DNA from 4 places in the Pseudomonas sp. GW821-FHT03C07 genome. Region 4 is predicted to be linked to each of the others. Evidence: predicted binding sites of a transcription regulator. Region 4 holds the regulator's gene; each other region holds the start of a gene.
The links. The regulator FliA, encoded in region 4, starts transcription of late flagellar genes. The targets are predictions, from matches to a motif close to CTAAAGTTTNNNNNNNNNNNGCCGNTAA.

Region 1 (3,878 bases), on a different contig from region 4:
TTCGGCGCAGTGTTTGCGCCAGAGCGCCAGGGCCTCGGGCGAAGGATCCGCCGCAGGTAGCAGGCCGCTGTGCACACGCCGCATGCTGCCGCGCCAGATCAGGGCCTCGGCCGGGTGCCAGAGGTCCGGCATGCTGTGCTGGTTGGCGCTCTGCGCCGCCTGCTGGTGCAGTTGCTGCTGCAACTCGTCCATGGGTTGTTGCAGGTACAGGCTGGTCAGGTATTGCCAACGCAGGTGGTGCGGACTGTCCCAGGCCTGTTGCGCCGAGAGGGCCAGGCCGTTGGCCAGCAGCACGGTGTTGGAGGGCTGGTTCAGCCAGCGGCGCAGCTCCGGATCGGCGTCGAGCCGCTGTTGCTGGTGCAAGCGGTGCTCGCTGTCACGGGCGATGTGCAGCGCCCTGGCCAGGGTGCGCAATTCGGTTTTCAGCAACTGATAACCCTGGGTGACCCAGTTCGGCAGGCGCCAGATATCAGCGAGTGCCTGGCACAGGTCGAGCAGACGCACGCCGAACAGCTCCTGCTCGACGGCCGCGGCCGACTCATTCTTGTGAATCACCCGCAGCTCCCAGTCTTCGAGCAGGTTCGGGTGTGTCAGCGCCAGCGGCCAGAGCGGCGAGAGAAACAGTAGGCTGCCCCAGTGGATATCCTGCCAGAGGCGCGCCAGGCGCGCGGCGAACAAACCGTTGGCCTGCTGGCTGGCGTGTTGGCTGATCAGCTGGAGCTGGCGCAAGGCGATTGGAATCTCTTCCGGTGCCTTGGCTGGCAGACGTGCGAGCAGTTCCTCGGTGCGTTTCAAACCCAGGCGATTGATCGCCACTTCAAGGTTTTCCGCCGGCTCGGTCATGCTGCCGTGGGTGTGCTGGTTGGCTTCGCAGATCACACTCAGCGCCAGGGCCGGGCTACCCTGCATGAGTTCGGCGATATCGCGCAGTGAGCTGCGGCTGTCGCGGATGGCGCGGCAGACCCGGTCGTGACTGTCCTGGGGGACGGGCAAACGCACGGCTTGCAGCAGCTTGATCCAGCCCTGCAGCGTGTTGGGTTTTTGCGTGGAGACAGTCGTTTCGTTAGCCATATTCGAGCGCGGTCATCATCACTGTTAACAGGCCCGTAGAGGGCTGGGCAGGCGCTGCGCAATCGACCGTGCAAGCTGGCACATGGCCGGTTTTCTGGCTTTTCGCCTGAACTGGCTATAGTCTGGCGCAGTTTTGCCGATAAGTAGAAGAAGAGATTTATTAACTTCCGAATATGACCTTGAACCCGACTCAGTAAGTGCTCTCTACCTATGGCTAAAATTATCGGCATCATTGTCGTATTCGCGAGCGTGCTCGGCGGGTACGTGCTTTCCCACGGTAAGATCGCCGCGCTGATTCAGCCCTTCGAGGTGATGATCATCGGCGGTGCGGCCTTCGGTGCGTTTCTGCAGGCCAACCCGGGCTACATGACGATGCACGTGGTCAAGAAGTCCTTGAGCATGTTCAGTTCGCGGTTTACCCACACCTTTTATCTTGAGGTCCTCGGGCTGATCTACGAGATCCTCAACAAGAGTCGCCGCGAAGGCATGATGGCGATCGAGGGCGATATCGAAGACGCCGCCGCCAGCCCGATCTTCGCCAAGTACCCGGCCGTGCTCAAGGATGAGCGCATGACCGCGTACATCTGCGACTACCTGCGCATCATGTCCTCCGGCAACATGGCGCCCCATGAGCTGGAAGGCTTGTTCGACATGGAGCTGTTCTCCATGAAGGAAGAGCTGGAACATCCGGCCCATGCCGTGACCGGCGTCGCCGACGCCATGCCCGGTTTCGGTATCGTCGCGGCGGTACTGGGGATCGTGGTGACCATGGCCTCCCTCGGTGAGGGCGACCAGAAATCCATCGGCCTGCACGTAGGTGCGGCGTTGGTGGGGACCTTCTTCGGTATTCTCGCTGCCTACGGTTTCTTCGGCCCCTTGGCGACGTCCCTGACCCACGATGCCAAGGAAGAGCTGAACATCTACGAAGCGATCAAGGCTTGCCTGGTGGCCTCGGCTTCCGGCATGCCGCCTTCGCTGGCGGTGGAGTTCGGGCGCAAGGTCCTGTATCCGAAGCACCGTCCCAGCTTCGCCGAGCTGGAACAAGCGGTTCGCGGTCGCTGAGTCATGGAAAACAATCAGCCGATCATAATCAAGCGCGTCAAGCGCTTTGCCGGCGGGCATCACGGCGGCGCCTGGAAAATCGCTTTCGCCGACTTCGCGACGGCGATGATGGCGTTCTTCCTGGTGCTGTGGCTGCTGTCCACCGCGACCCCGGAACAGAAAATCGCCATCGCCGGCTATTTCAAGGACCCGATCGGCTTCTCCGAGAGCGGTACGCCCTACATCATCGACCTGGGCGGTTCGCCGGTGCTGGCGCCGGACAAGACCCTCAATCCGGAAGTCAAATCCGAGCCACAGCCGGACAAGGTCAAGATCGACAGCGATCAGGTCGAGAGCATGGCCGAGCAGGTGGAGAAAGAGCGCCTGGAATTGCTGATGCAGGAGCTGCATAAAAAGGTCGACGAGAGCCCGGAACTGCAGAAGTTCAAGGACCAGATCAAGTTCGAGATCACCCCCGATGGCCTGCGCATCCAGATCATGGACGCGGAAAACCGGCCGATGTTCGACTCCGGCAGCGCGCGTCTGAAGCCTTATTTCGAAGACATCCTGCTGGCCATGGCCGACACCATCAAGGCGGTGCCGAACAAGATCAGCATCAGCGGTCACACCGATGCCAAGCAGTACGCCGGCACCGGCGGCTTCAGCAACTGGGAGTTGTCGGCCAATCGCGCCAACGCGGCCCGGCGTGCGCTGGTGGCCGGCAGTTATCCGGACACGCAAGTGGCGCGGGTGGTGGGTTACGCCTCCTCGTCGCTGTTCGACAAGGCCGACCCGTTCAATCCGGTCAACCGGCGCATCGATATCGTGGTGTTGACCAAGAAGGCACAGAAGGCCATTGAAGGCGAGCAGGGCGAGGATGGGGCCAAGCCGGCACCGACCGAAGGGCAAGGTGCTCCGGGCGAGGTGCCGAAGGACCCGAACGCGCTGCCGGCCGACAAGCAGCCGCTGCCGGCCCATGAGCTGCGGCAACGCCTGAACATCTTCGAGGATGGGGTGCTGAAGATGGACGAACCGGGCAAGCCCAAGACCGGTTCATAGTAGGAGCGAGCTTGCTCGCGATGGTAGTCCAGGCACTGCGGGGTATCAGGTTTCCCGCGTTATCGTTGGCGTCCATCGCGAGCAAGCTCGCTCCTACAATCAGCCAGCCTCAGTAGCTGTCTTGCGGCAGGCTGGCGATGATCGAACGGTAGCTGTTCATCCGCTGCTGCTGCACGCGGCCGTCTTCCAGGGCCTTGAGCAGGGCGCAGCCGGGCTCGCGGTCATGCTTGCAATCGCGGAAGCGGCAGGTGCCGATCAGATCGTTGAACTCGATAAAGCCAGCTTCGACATCGGCACGGCTGACATGGCCCAGGCCGAACTCGCGAATCCCCGGGGAGTCGATCAGTTCACCGCCGCCGGGGAAGTGGAACAGCCGCGCGGTGGTGGTGGTGTGGGTGCCCTGGCCGGACAGTTCGGAGAGCGGGCCGACACGGGTGTCCACCTCGGGCAGCAAGCTGTTGACCAACGAGGACTTGCCGACCCCGGATTGGCCGACGAACACGCTGATGTGCCCGTCCAGCTGCTGCTGCAACTGTTCCATGCCGTTGCCGTGATGGGCCGACACTTCCAGCAGCGGATAGCCCAACTGCCGGTAGACCGCCAGCAGTGCATTCAGCGCCGGGGCGTTCTGCTCATCGATCAGGTCGAACTTGTTCAGCAGCAGCAACGGGCGGATGCCGGCGTGTTCGGCGGCTACCAGGTAGCGG
Region 2 (3,878 bases), on a different contig from region 4:
CCGGCGCCGTAGTGCAGACCGATGCGCAGGGTGATGGCGTAGGAGATCCCCGCCGGCACCATAAAGGCCGCCGAGACGATCTGCAGGGCGATCTGGTGCGCGGCCAGTTGCGTACTGCCCATGGTGCCCATGCACAGCGCGGCAAAGGCGAACAGCCCGACCTCCACGGCATAGGTACCGCCAATCGGCAGACCCAGGCGCCAGAGTTCGCGCAGATACTGCCAATTGGGCCGCGACAGGCCCCGCAGCAAGGGGTAGTGGCGGTACGCCGGGTGCCGCTTGATATGCCAGGCCAGCGCCAGGGCCATGCAGCTGGCGACCAGCGCCGTGACCAGGCCGATCCCCACCAGGCCCAGCTTGGGCAGGCCGAACATCCCGGTGATCAGGGCATAGTTGAGGGAAAAGTTGGCCACGGTGCCGCACAGGCTGATCACCATCACCGGGGTCGCGCGGCCCAGGGCGCTGGTGAACCCGCGCAGGGCCATGAAGCTCAGGTAGCCGGGCAGGGCGAACGGCAGCACCGTCAGGAACTGCGTGGCGGCGTGCACGTTGGTGGGGGTCTGGCCGAACATCAGCAGCAGCGGCTTGAGGTTCCACAACAGCAGGCCGGCCACCAGGGCCATGGCCCAGGCCAGCCACAGCCCGGCCTGGGTCAGCCGGGTCGCGCCTTCGATATCGCCGGCGCCCTGGCGAATGGAGACCAGGGTGCCGACGGCCGCGATCACGCCAATGCAGAAAATCGACACGAACGAATAACTCGCCGCGCCCAGGCCGCCACCGGCCAAGGCCTCGGGGCTGAGTCGGGCCATCATCAGGGTGTCGGTCAATACCATCAGCATATGCGCCAACTGCGAGGCGATCAGCGGCCCGGACAGCCGCAGGATGGCCCGGAGTTCGGTGCGTGCTGAATGCTTCATGATCATCAGGCTCGACAGGTGGAAGGCAGTGAGAACCGTTGATTCTCAGGGTTCCCAGGCATTTGCACAAAGGGATAAAACCGATTGCTCGCATGATAAAAACTCATGCAAGGAGGTTTCTGCTAGGGTTGCCGCATTGCGTTATCGGAGCGCTCCCCATGTCTCGTCGTCTGCCCCCCCTGTATGCCTTGCGCGCTTTCGAAGCTGCGGCCCGCCACAGCTCGTTCACCCGGGCGGCGGAGGAGCTGTCCATTACCCAAAGTGCGGTCAGCCGGCATATTCGTACGCTCGAAGAGCACTTTGCCTGCCGGCTGTTTCAGCGTAACGGGCGCAATCTGCAACTGACCGAGTCCGCGCGCTTGCTGCTGCCGGGGATCCGCGAGGGCTTCGGCGCCCTGGAGCGGGCTTGCAATACCTTGCGCGCTGAAGACGACATCCTGCGCATGAAAGCGCCGTCGACCCTGACCATGCGCTGGCTGCTGGCGCGGCTGAGCCGTTTCCGGCATTTGCAGGAAGGCAATGAGGTGCAGCTCACCAGTGCCTGGATGGATGTCGACAGCGTGGACTTCAACCAGGAGCCATTTGATTGTGCGGTGTTGCTCAGCAACGGCCATTTCCCGCCTGACTGGGAGGCCAGTTACCTGTTTTCCGAGTGGTTGATTCCGGTGGGAGCACCTACGCTGCTCAATGAGCAGCCTTGGGATGCCGAGCGTCTGGCCAGCGTCGAGCTGTTGCACCCGACGCCCGATCGGCGAGACTGGCGCAGTTGGCTGGAGCGCATGGGCCTGTCCGAACGGATCTCCCTCAAGGGCGGCCAGCTGTTCGATACCCTGGAGCTGGGCATGATTGCCGCGGCGCGGGGTTACGGGGTGTCTATGGGGGACCTGCTGATGGTGGCCGAGGACGTGGCCCAGGGACGTTTGAGTTTGCCGTGGCCGACCGCCGTCGATAGTGGTGAGCAATATTACCTGGTCTGGCCGAAAACCCGGCCGGGCGGCGAGCGCCTGCGGCGGCTCAGCGATTTTCTTCAGGGCGAGGTCGCGGCCATGGTCTTGCCCGATGTCGAGCGCCTGGGCTGATACGCTGTTTTTGGCGGCCACTGATATCCGTTCAAATGACTCAAGTATTCGCTGGCGCCGCCGAATCTACCGACATGGAACCGCCGTCCCAAGCGGTTCGCTCATGCCTTGTTCATTGGAAATGTTTCCGCGCGGCCTGACAGTACCCACAGGATTCGCCGCCCGCCCAGGAGCCTCATCATGTCTCGACCTCGTGCCCGTATAGCCTCGCAGCTGGGGTTGGCACTCGCCGTTATCCTGGCGCTGGTGATCAGTGGTAGCACCGTGTTTGCCCTGCGTTCGCTGGACTCGGCCAACCTCGACACCCGCGAGGAACACCTGGCCAGCGAGGCGCGCCTGCTGGCCGACCAGTTGAACACCTTCCACGGCACCTTGCGCGAAAGTACCCAGCGCCTGAGCGGGCTGTTCGAAAAGCGTTTCAGCAGTGGCCTGAGCGTGCGCCCCGAGCAAATGATCGCTGTGGGCAGCGTGCAAGCTCCGGGCCTGTACCTGGGCACTGAGCTGCTGAACAACAATTTCACCGAAGTGGACACGTTCAAGCAGATGTCCGCGGGTGTCGCGACTCTATTCGTGCGTAGCGGTGAAGATTTCGTCCGGGTCAGCACCTCTCTGACCAAGCAGGACGGCAGTCGCGCCATCGGCACCTTGCTCGATCACCAGCATCCGGCCTACCAGCGTTTGCTGGCGGGCCAGGCGTACGTCGGGCGGGCACTGCTGTTCGACCGCTCCTACATGACCCAGTACACCCCGGTGCGCGATGCCGACGGTAAGGTGATCGCTGTGCTGTTCGTCGGTTTCGACTACACCGATGCGCAGAATGCGCAGTTCGACAACCTCAAGCGCTTTCGCATCGGCACGACCGGTTCCCTGGCCTTGCTCGATGAGCAGAAGCATTGGCTGGTGCCGCCTGCCGGGGTGACGGATCTTGCACCGGCAATCCCGGTGGTCGTCGATCTGGTCCGGCAACCGGGCCATGGGCGCTTCTGGAGTGACAAAAGCGAGGATTTCTACAGCGTGGCGGTGACCTTTGAAGGGGGGCCGTGGACCGTAGTGGCGAGCATGCCCAAGGCCGAGATCCGCGCCGTGACCTGGAGTGTCGGCATTCGACTGGTGATTGGCAGCCTGCTGGCCATGCTGCTGGCGGTCGGCGCGGCGATCTGGCTGCTGCGCAGCAAGTTGCGCCCCTTGGGCGACTTGGTGCGCCAGGCGCAAGCCCTGGGGGCCGGGGATTTGAGCGTACGTCTGAACCTGTCCAGTCATGACGAGATTGGCCAGTTGGCCGACAGCTTCAACCAGATGGGGCAGGCGCTGTCATCGATGGTCGAACACATCCGCAAGGCGGCTGCCGAGGTCAGCAGCCGTGCCCATGTACTTACCGGCTTGTCCGGCGGTGCCTATGAAGGGATCGAACAGCAATCCGGCGAGATCAGCAGCATGGCCGGTGCCGTGAAGCAGTTCAGTGCCACCTCGCTGAATATCGCCGACAACATGGGCAATACTGAGCGGCTGGCCCAGGAGAATGCCCGGCAGACGCGCATCGGGCGCACCGCCATGGAGGAGGCCTCGACGTCCCTGGAACAGATCGCCGGTTCCCTCGGCAGCACGGCGCAGGTGATCAACGCCCTGGGGCAACGCTCCGAGGAGATCGGCGGGATTGTCGGGGTGATCACCTCGATTGCCGATCAGACCAATCTGTTGGCGCTGAACGCGGCCATCGAAGCCGCCCGTGCCGGTGAGCAGGGCCGCGGCTTTGCCGTGGTGGCGGATGAGGTGCGTAGCCTGGCGGGGCGTACCCGTGAGGCCACCGAGCAAATCTCCGGGATGATCCAGAGCATCCAGCAACAGACCGATCACGCCATCAACACCATGGAAGAGGGCAATC
Region 3 (3,878 bases), on a different contig from region 4:
TCGGTTGTGGCAAATGCTGCACCGATCATCATGTGCCCCTGACACTGGCCGAAGCCCGGCAATGGGCGGCGGACGGCGGCCAGGTGATCGTCCTGGTCGAGGCCTTTCTGGCGGATGGCCTGGGCCAGCCGGAACAGCAGCGCGATCACGTGCTGCGCCGCTCCTGGGGCGTGCCCAGCGGTCACACCGAAGCCCGCGTCGCCATCACCTTTGCCGCCTACAACGTCGGCCCCTGCCGGAATCTTGACGAAGACCTGCTCTGCCGGATCTACCAACGGCGGCCGCTGGTGTGCCGGATCTATCCGATGGAAATCAATCCGCATATCCCGCTGCGCCCCGAGGCCAAGGATTGCCCGCCGCAGGCCTGGGAGGACACGCAGCCGCTGTTTATCGTCGGCGGGCAGTTGCAGGACCTGGAACTGGTCCGCTTGATCGAGGCCTCGCGCCAGGCCGATCGTGACGATATCCAGGCCAAGGAACTGATCTGCGCACGGCTGGGGATTCATACCACGGCGCTCAAGGGCGACGGCTTCACCGCCTACCTGCCGCAGATGTCGGCGTTCGCGGAGGCGATTGACCAGGTGCAGCAACTGACGCAGTGGCCGGCGCCGAGCGAGTGGAGCTTTCACGTCTCCGGACCAGCCATCGCCGGGCCGTTGCAGGCGGCGGGGGCTCGGGTGGTGAGCGAAGCGGCGACCACCTATGCCTTTATCCCCTTGCAGGCGGCCTGACCCCGGATAAAGATCCGCCTGGAGAAACACGGACCTGTAGGAGCCGGCTTGCTGGCGATGGCGGCCGATCAGGCGATGCAAGGCTCACGGGCCTCATCGCCAGCAAGCCGGCTCCTACAAGGGATCGCGTTGACCCTGCCTGTCAACAGCGCTTGCGCCAGAACTCCTGGGCCAGTGAGCGCAGATCGTCCGCCAGCCCCGCGACATCCCCCGAACTGAGATGACTCTGCTGACCGACGTTGACCAGCGCCTCGCAGGCATTGCGGATGCTGACGATATTGCGGTTGATATCCTCGCTGACGCTGCTCTGCTCCTCCACCGCCGAAGCGATCTGCTGGCTCATCGCGGTAATCCGGCTGACCCGCTGGCTGATCCCGGCCAGGGCATCGGCCGCCTGCTGGACCTGCTGCACACTGTCTTCGGCCTGCTGGCTGCTGTGCTGCATCACCTCGACCGCGTTGCGCGCACCCTCCTGCAGATTGCTGATCATGCGCTGGATTTCGTTGGTTGACTGCTGCGTACGCTGGGCCAGCCCGCGCACTTCGTCGGCCACCACCGCGAAGCCTCGGCCCTGCTCCCCGGCGCGGGCGGCTTCGATGGCGGCATTGAGCGCCAGCAAGTTGGTCTGGTCGGCAATCGCGCGGATCACTTCCAACACCGTGGAGATCTCGGTGCTGTGGCTTTCCAGGTGCAGGATCACCTCCGTGGCCCGCGCCAGTTCGTTGGCCAGGCGCAGCACCGCACTGCGGCTTTCCCCCACCAGTTGATGACCTGCACAGGTTTCGTTGCCCACCTGGTCGGCCACTTCCGAGGCCTGCTGAGCATTGCTGGCGACCTGGGCCACACTGGCGCTCATCTGCTGGATGGCCGCCGCCACCTGGTCGGTTTCGGCCTGCTGGTCGAGGGTGCTGTCGTGACTGCTGTGAAGATGCCGGGCCAACGCCTGGGCATGCCCGGACAGGCGCAGCGAGGCATCGCCGATGCGCCCCACCACCGCACCGACCTGGGCCTCGAGCATGTTCAAGGCAAAACCGATCTGGCCGAACTCGTCGCTCCGACCGGTGTAGATCGCCTGACTCAAGGGATTGTCAGCGATCTCCCGGGCCCGCGCCGTAAGCCCGGAAAACGGGCGCAAGGAGCAATGGGTCAGCACACCGACCAGCACGCTCCCCAGGACCCAGAGTCCCAACTCAACCTCCAGCGATTGCCCGCCAACCCCATGCCCCAGCGCCAGGACAAGCGCAAGCGCGGCGCTGACCTGCGCCCAGAGCCGGGTCTGCAAGCGCAGCCCGGGCAGGCGCTGACGCCAGGGCAAACGGCCGTTGCGCAACCAACCGTACCAGCGTTCGGCGGCCTCGACCTGCGCGGCATCGGGCCGGGTCCGCACCGACTGGTACTCCACGGTCTGGCCGTCGCGAGTCACCGGCGTGGCGTAGGCGCTGACCCAGTAGTGATCGCCATTCTTGCAGCGATTCTTCACCAGCCCCATCCACGAGTGCCCATCCTTGAGGGTCTGCCACATATGCGCGAATGCCTCGGCGGGCATGTCTGGATGCCGCAACAGGTTATGTGGCGAACCGAGCAGCTCCTCACGGCTGTAGCCGCTGATCCTGATGAAGTCAGGATTGGCGTAGGTAATCGTGCTGTCCAGATCGGTAGTCGAAAGGATGTTGGCGTCAAAGGCGACGTCTAGATTTCGCCCGGTAATCGGGAGATTGATCTTCATGGAAAACGCGCTCGAAAGTGGGAGGAGTCGACAGGACGTCGACTCTAAGCGCGCGAAAAAGCCAGACACTGATCCAGCTCATGATCCTGGCATTTAGCCATGTTCATGACAAATCAAAGACGTTCACTGTTTTTTTTGGCGCCAACCCGTCGGCGACGAGGCCCCTGAACCTGGCGCGGCATTGACGCTCGCCATCGCCGGCAAGCCAACTCCCACGCGAAGCTCAGCGTTTGCCCATGGATCGACGCGTACCATTGGGCGCGCGGCCCGGTCTCTCGTGATGGCCGTCCTTGCCACCTTTCTGGTACCAGGTCTGGCCGGCCTTTTTCGCCGCGGCAAATTCAGCAGGGTTGAACGGAAAGCTGAAGGCCGGGACGGCGGGCTTTTCGCTGACCGCAAGCTCGGCCTCGACCACAGGCTCTTCACCCGGGTTGGCGGAAGCGGACGGTTGTTCAGGGGCAGTCATGGAAGCTCCGAAAAGGCGGGACGGATCAGGTCGAACCGAAAGACCGCAGTATACCTGCGAGCGCCCTGCCCGCGCCGCCGCCAACGGTCATTTATAGAACAAATCGACCACCACCCCGGCCGAGAACGGCCCGGCCTTGGGTCGGTCACTGTTCCACACCAGCTCGGCATCGAAGCGGGCCATGGCTGCCCGGGTTTCGCCCAGCAGGTCAGCCAGGTGAAAGGAGCGGTTGTAGGGAATCCCCAGGCCGCCGTCCGCCCGGACAATTCGGATGCCCACGCCATCATTGCCCTGGGGAATCAGCAGATCCCCGGAGACACTGCCCGACACCGGCTTCAAGCGCGCGTCCAGGCTGAACGCCGTGTCACAGGTCCGACTGGTGTGCAGGGCGAATGGGCGGCGCGCCGCCACCTGGCCCATGACCACCCGCTCGATGGCGACCCGGCCGAAGTCGACGGTTTCGGGAATCACCTGCAGCTCGGCATCACAGGCAACGAAGCGCAGACCGGAAAGGTTGTTGATCACGTAATTGAGCGAGCGCCCGCCCGTGCTCGGCCCAGCGCTGCCATCCAGTTGGAACAGGCGGTAGTCCTGCAGGTTGCTCGCCACTCCCGAAGGCGGCGTCGGCCCGAACTTCTCGATAAACACCGAGAAGGCCAGGTTGAAGCTCAACGGCGGACAGGCTCCTTCAAGGCATCCCGGGACCCGCCGCCCGGTAGCGATGCGTCCACTGCTCTGGCGATGATCGACGCCGTCATGGCTCAAGCCGGCGCGGATACCCTGGCCGATCACCTGGCCGGCCGGATTGAGGTAGATAAATACCTCCTCGTCGCCGCCCTGAGGATTGTCCCGGGCGCAATCGAGCGCCAGGTTGAGCGGTTCCGAACGCCAGATCACGCTGCCATTGGGCAATGAGGCCGGTATCGCGACCGTGCTGCCCAGGTCAGCGTTGACC
Region 4 (3,878 bases):
CAGTCAGCGCCCAAGGCCTTGGCCTCCACGTTCAGGCCAGTGACCCTCGGGGTCGCACTCTCCACCAGGTCCATGGTGCGGTTGGCCGCGGCTTCCGTCAGCCTGACCACATAGGACAGGCGCTCGGTGGCGTCGGTGATCTGCGAGACTTCCTCGGCCTGCGGCATATGCGGGTCGATCTGGAAGTTGACAATAGCGCTGTGCAATTCGCGGGTGAGCTTGCCGACTTCCAGGTACAGGCCACGGTCACGGGTCTGATTCAGCTCATGGATCATTTGCACCGCGTCGCCAAATCGACCTTTTTCAAGGCTGTCGACCAGTTCGCGGGCATGTTTTTTCAGGGTTAGTTCAAAATCACCCAGTGAAGATTCGTTGTGCTCCATAGCGCCCCCGTGGTGGACTTCATCAGCCGATGCGTTCGAAGATTTTCTCGATCTTCTCTTTCAACGCCTGGGCCGTGAATGGTTTGACCACATAGCCGTTTACACCGGCCTGGGCAGCTTCGATGATCTGCTCGCGCTTGGCTTCGGCCGTGACCATCAACACCGGCAGGTGCTTGAGCTTTTCATCGGCACGCACGTGGCGCAGCAGATCGATGCCGGTCATGCCGGGCATGTTCCAGTCAGTGACCAGAAAGTCGATGCTACCGCTGTTGAGGACGGGAATCGCGGTAGTACCGTCGTCCGCCTCAACCGTGTTGGTGAACCCGAGGTCACGCAACAGGTTCTTGATGATCCGCCGCATCGTTGAAAAATCGTCAACGATGAGGATTTTCATGTTCTTGTCCAATTCGACCTCCAAGCAGTCTTAAACGCGTTCAGCACCTGGACGCGCTGTTCAATCAATTCGGCACAGCACTCAACGACTGCATGGAAACCTCATCCGGCCGAGTCTCCCACAGGGCGTCAAACGCCATGTCGGTCTCGTTCGCAGTGTTCCCGCACTGCCTTCAACGCGCTCGCCACTCCCCCAAACGCCCCCGCAAGCGGGCCGCGCACTGGCTGTGTAACTGGCTGACTCGCGATTCGCTGACCCCCAGCACCTCACCAATTTCCTTGAGGTTCAGCTCTTCGTCGTAGTACAGCGCCAACACCAGTCGCTCACGCTCCGGCAAATTGGCAATCGCATCCGCCAGCGCCGCCTGGAAGCGTTCATCTTCCAGATCGCGCGACGGTTCGAGATGAGCACTCGCGCCGTCCTCGTGCAGCCCTTCATGTTCGCCGTCCTGCAACAGGTCGTCGAAACTGAACAGGCGACTGCCCAAGGTATCGTTCAAAATCCCGTAATAATCGTCGAGACTCAATTGGAGTTCGGCTGCAACCTCGTGATCTTTAGCGTCACGGCCGGTTTTTGCTTCAATTGCACGAATTGCGTCACTGACCATGCGTGTATTGCGGTGCACCGAACGCGGTGCCCAGTCACCCTTGCGCACTTCATCAAGCATCGCGCCGCGGATACGGATGCCGGCATAGGTCTCGAAACTGGCACCTTTGCTCGCGTCGTACTTGGTCGAGACCTCCAGCAGACCGATCATCCCGGCCTGGATCAGATCCTCGACCTGAACGCTGGCCGGCAGTCGCGCCAGCAGGTGATAGGCAATACGTTTGACCAAAGGTGCGTAACGCTCGATCAGTTCATACTGGCTGTCACGTGACGACTTGGAATACATGCGATAGCCACTGGCAGTCATAGAACCGGTCCCGCACTCGTTTGATGCACCAGACGCTCGACGAAAAACTCCAGGTGCCCCCGAGGATTGGCAGGGAGCGGCCAGGTGTCGACCTTCTGCGCGATTGCCTTGAACGCCAAGGCGCATTTCGAACGGGGAAATGCCTCATAGACCGCGCGCTGCTTTTGCACGGCCTTGCGTACACACTCGTCATAAGGAACGGCGCCGACGTATTGTAGGGCCACATCCAGGAAACGATCCGTGACCTTGGTCAACTTGGCGAACAGGTTGCGGCCTTCCTGCGGGCTCTGGGCCATGTTGGCCAGTACGCGGAAGCGGTTCATGCCGTAGTCGCGGTTGAGCAGTTTGATCAAGGCGTAGGCGTCGGTGATCGAGGTCGGCTCGTCGCAGACCACCAGCAACACTTCCTGGGCCGCGCGGACGAAGCTGACCACCGACTCGCCAATACCCGCGGCCGTGTCGATCACCAGCACATCGAGGTTGTCGCCGATATCGCTGAATGCCTGGATCAGGCCGGCATGCTGCGCCGGGCTCAGGTGCACCATGCTCTGGGTCCCCGAGGCCGCCGGCACGATGCGAATCCCGCCCGGACCTTGCAACAGTACGTCGCGCAGTTCGCAGCGGCCCTCGACCACGTCGGCCAGGGTGCGTTTGGGGGTCAGGCCGAGCAGGACGTCGACATTCGCCAGCCCCAGATCCGCATCCAGCAGCATGACGCGCCGGCCAAGCTCAGCCAGCGCCAGGGACAAATTCACTGACACGTTGGTCTTCCCGACGCCACCTTTGCCGCCGGTCACCGCGATCACCTGTACGGGATGCATGCTGCCCATGTTCTCTTCTTACCTTGTCTTGCTTAGACGGAAGGCCACATAAGTGGCTGCGCGTTCACTTGTCGGAACAATGCGTGGCAGACCATCGATGTAGGTAATTTGCAACGTCTGAATACTCATCTCAGCCCACCCGCTTCGACGGGCTGTGGTAGATATCAGCGAACATATCGGCCATGGCTTCCTCGCTGGGTTCTTCCTGCATTTGCACACTGACCGCCCTGGACACCAGTTGATGCCGGCGTGGCAGGTGCAGATCATCCGGAATACGCGGCCCGTCGGTCAGATAGGCCACGGGCAGTTCGTGACTGATAGCCAGGCTCAGCACTTCGCCGAGGCTCGCCGTTTCATCCAGTTTAGTCAGGATGCAACCGGCCAGCCCGCAGCGTTTATAGCTGTGGTAGGCGGCCGTCAGCACCTGTTTCTGGCTGGTGGTAGCCAGGACCAGATAATTCTTCGCCTTGATCCCGCGTCCGGCCAGGCTTTCCAGTTGCATGCGCAACGCCGGGTCGCTGGCCTGCAGGCCGGCGGTATCGATCAGCACCACGCGTTTGCGCAGCAGCGGATCGAGGGCCTGGGCCAGGGACTGGCCCGGGTCGACATGGGTCACCGAGACATTGAGGATCCGCCCCAGGGTCTTGAGCTGCTCCTGGGCACCGATGCGGAAGCTGTCCATGCTCACCAGCGCGATGTTCTGCGCGCCGTACTTGAGCACGTAGCGCGCCGCCAGCTTGGCCAGCGTGGTGGTCTTGCCCATGCCGGCAGGACCGACCATGGCAATCACACCGCCCTCTTCCAGTGGCTCGATCTCGGGTGTGACAATCATCCGCGCCAGGTGCGCCAGCAGCATGCGCCAGGCCTGGCGTGGCTCGTCGATCCCGGTAACCAGTTCCAGCAGGTCGCGCGACAGCGGCCCGGACAGGCCGATGCGCTGCAGACGGCGCCAGAGGTTGGCCTGCTGCGGCTGACGGCCTTGCAACTGGTTCCAGGCCAGGGAGCCCAGCTGGACTTCCAGCAGCTCACGCAGGCCGTTGAGTTCCGAACGCATCGAGTCGAACACCCGCTGGTCCACCGCCGGGGCGTGCACCACAGGCGCTGGCGCCGGGCGCCGCGGCTCGTCGAAAGTCGGTTCGATCAGCGGCTCGGCGGCGGTCAGCGGCAGGCCGGCGAACAGTTGGCGATTGGTTGCGTTGTCGGTATCGCCGTCACTGCGCAAGCTCAGTTCGGCCTGGGCGGTGACGATACGCGACTGGGTCTTGCGCAGCTCGTCTTCGAGCTCCATGTTCGGCACCCGCGGCGACAGCGCCGAGAGCTTGTAGTCCAGGGCAGCCGTCAGCTCGACACCGCCCGCAATCCGGCGG

Region 1: the regulator FliA is predicted to act here: its motif matches at 1,187-1,214, upstream of motA (flagellar motor stator protein MotA).
Region 2: the regulator FliA is predicted to act here: its motif matches at 2,036-2,063, upstream of AC07VG_RS17985 (methyl-accepting chemotaxis protein).
Region 3: the regulator FliA is predicted to act here: its motif matches at 2,044-2,071, upstream of AC07VG_RS04230 (methyl-accepting chemotaxis protein).

Annotation. Positions count from the first base shown of each region.
Region 1 covers NZ_JBWKUQ010000006.1:172,049-175,926, forward strand. The annotation lists gene AC07VG_RS14375 (HDOD domain-containing protein) at 1-1,071, opposite strand, end outside; gene motA (flagellar motor stator protein MotA) at 1,282-2,133, shown strand; gene motB (flagellar motor protein MotB) at 2,137-3,171, shown strand; gene rsgA (small ribosomal subunit biogenesis GTPase RsgA) at 3,281-3,878, opposite strand, start outside.
Region 2 covers NZ_JBWKUQ010000008.1:245,675-249,552, forward strand. The annotation lists gene AC07VG_RS17975 (NorM family multidrug efflux MATE transporter) at 1-923, opposite strand, end outside; gene AC07VG_RS17980 (LysR substrate-binding domain-containing protein) at 1,076-1,996, shown strand; gene AC07VG_RS17985 (methyl-accepting chemotaxis protein) at 2,177-3,878, shown strand, end outside.
Region 3 covers NZ_JBWKUQ010000002.1:220,309-224,186, reverse strand. The annotation lists gene AC07VG_RS04235 (YkgJ family cysteine cluster protein) at 1-731, shown strand, start outside; gene AC07VG_RS04230 (methyl-accepting chemotaxis protein) at 874-1,905, opposite strand; partial or broken gene AC07VG_RS04225 (PAS domain-containing protein) at 2,176-2,457, opposite strand; gene AC07VG_RS04220 (hypothetical protein) at 2,681-2,923, opposite strand; gene AC07VG_RS04215 (fimbrial protein) at 3,011-3,878, opposite strand, start outside.
Region 4 covers NZ_JBWKUQ010000003.1:100,763-104,640, forward strand. The annotation lists gene AC07VG_RS06620 (protein phosphatase CheZ) at 1-383, opposite strand, end outside; gene AC07VG_RS06625 (chemotaxis response regulator CheY) at 406-777, opposite strand; gene fliA (RNA polymerase sigma factor FliA) at 950-1,690, opposite strand; gene fleN (flagellar synthesis regulator FleN) at 1,687-2,520, opposite strand; gene flhF (flagellar biosynthesis GTPase FlhF) at 2,642-3,878, opposite strand, start outside.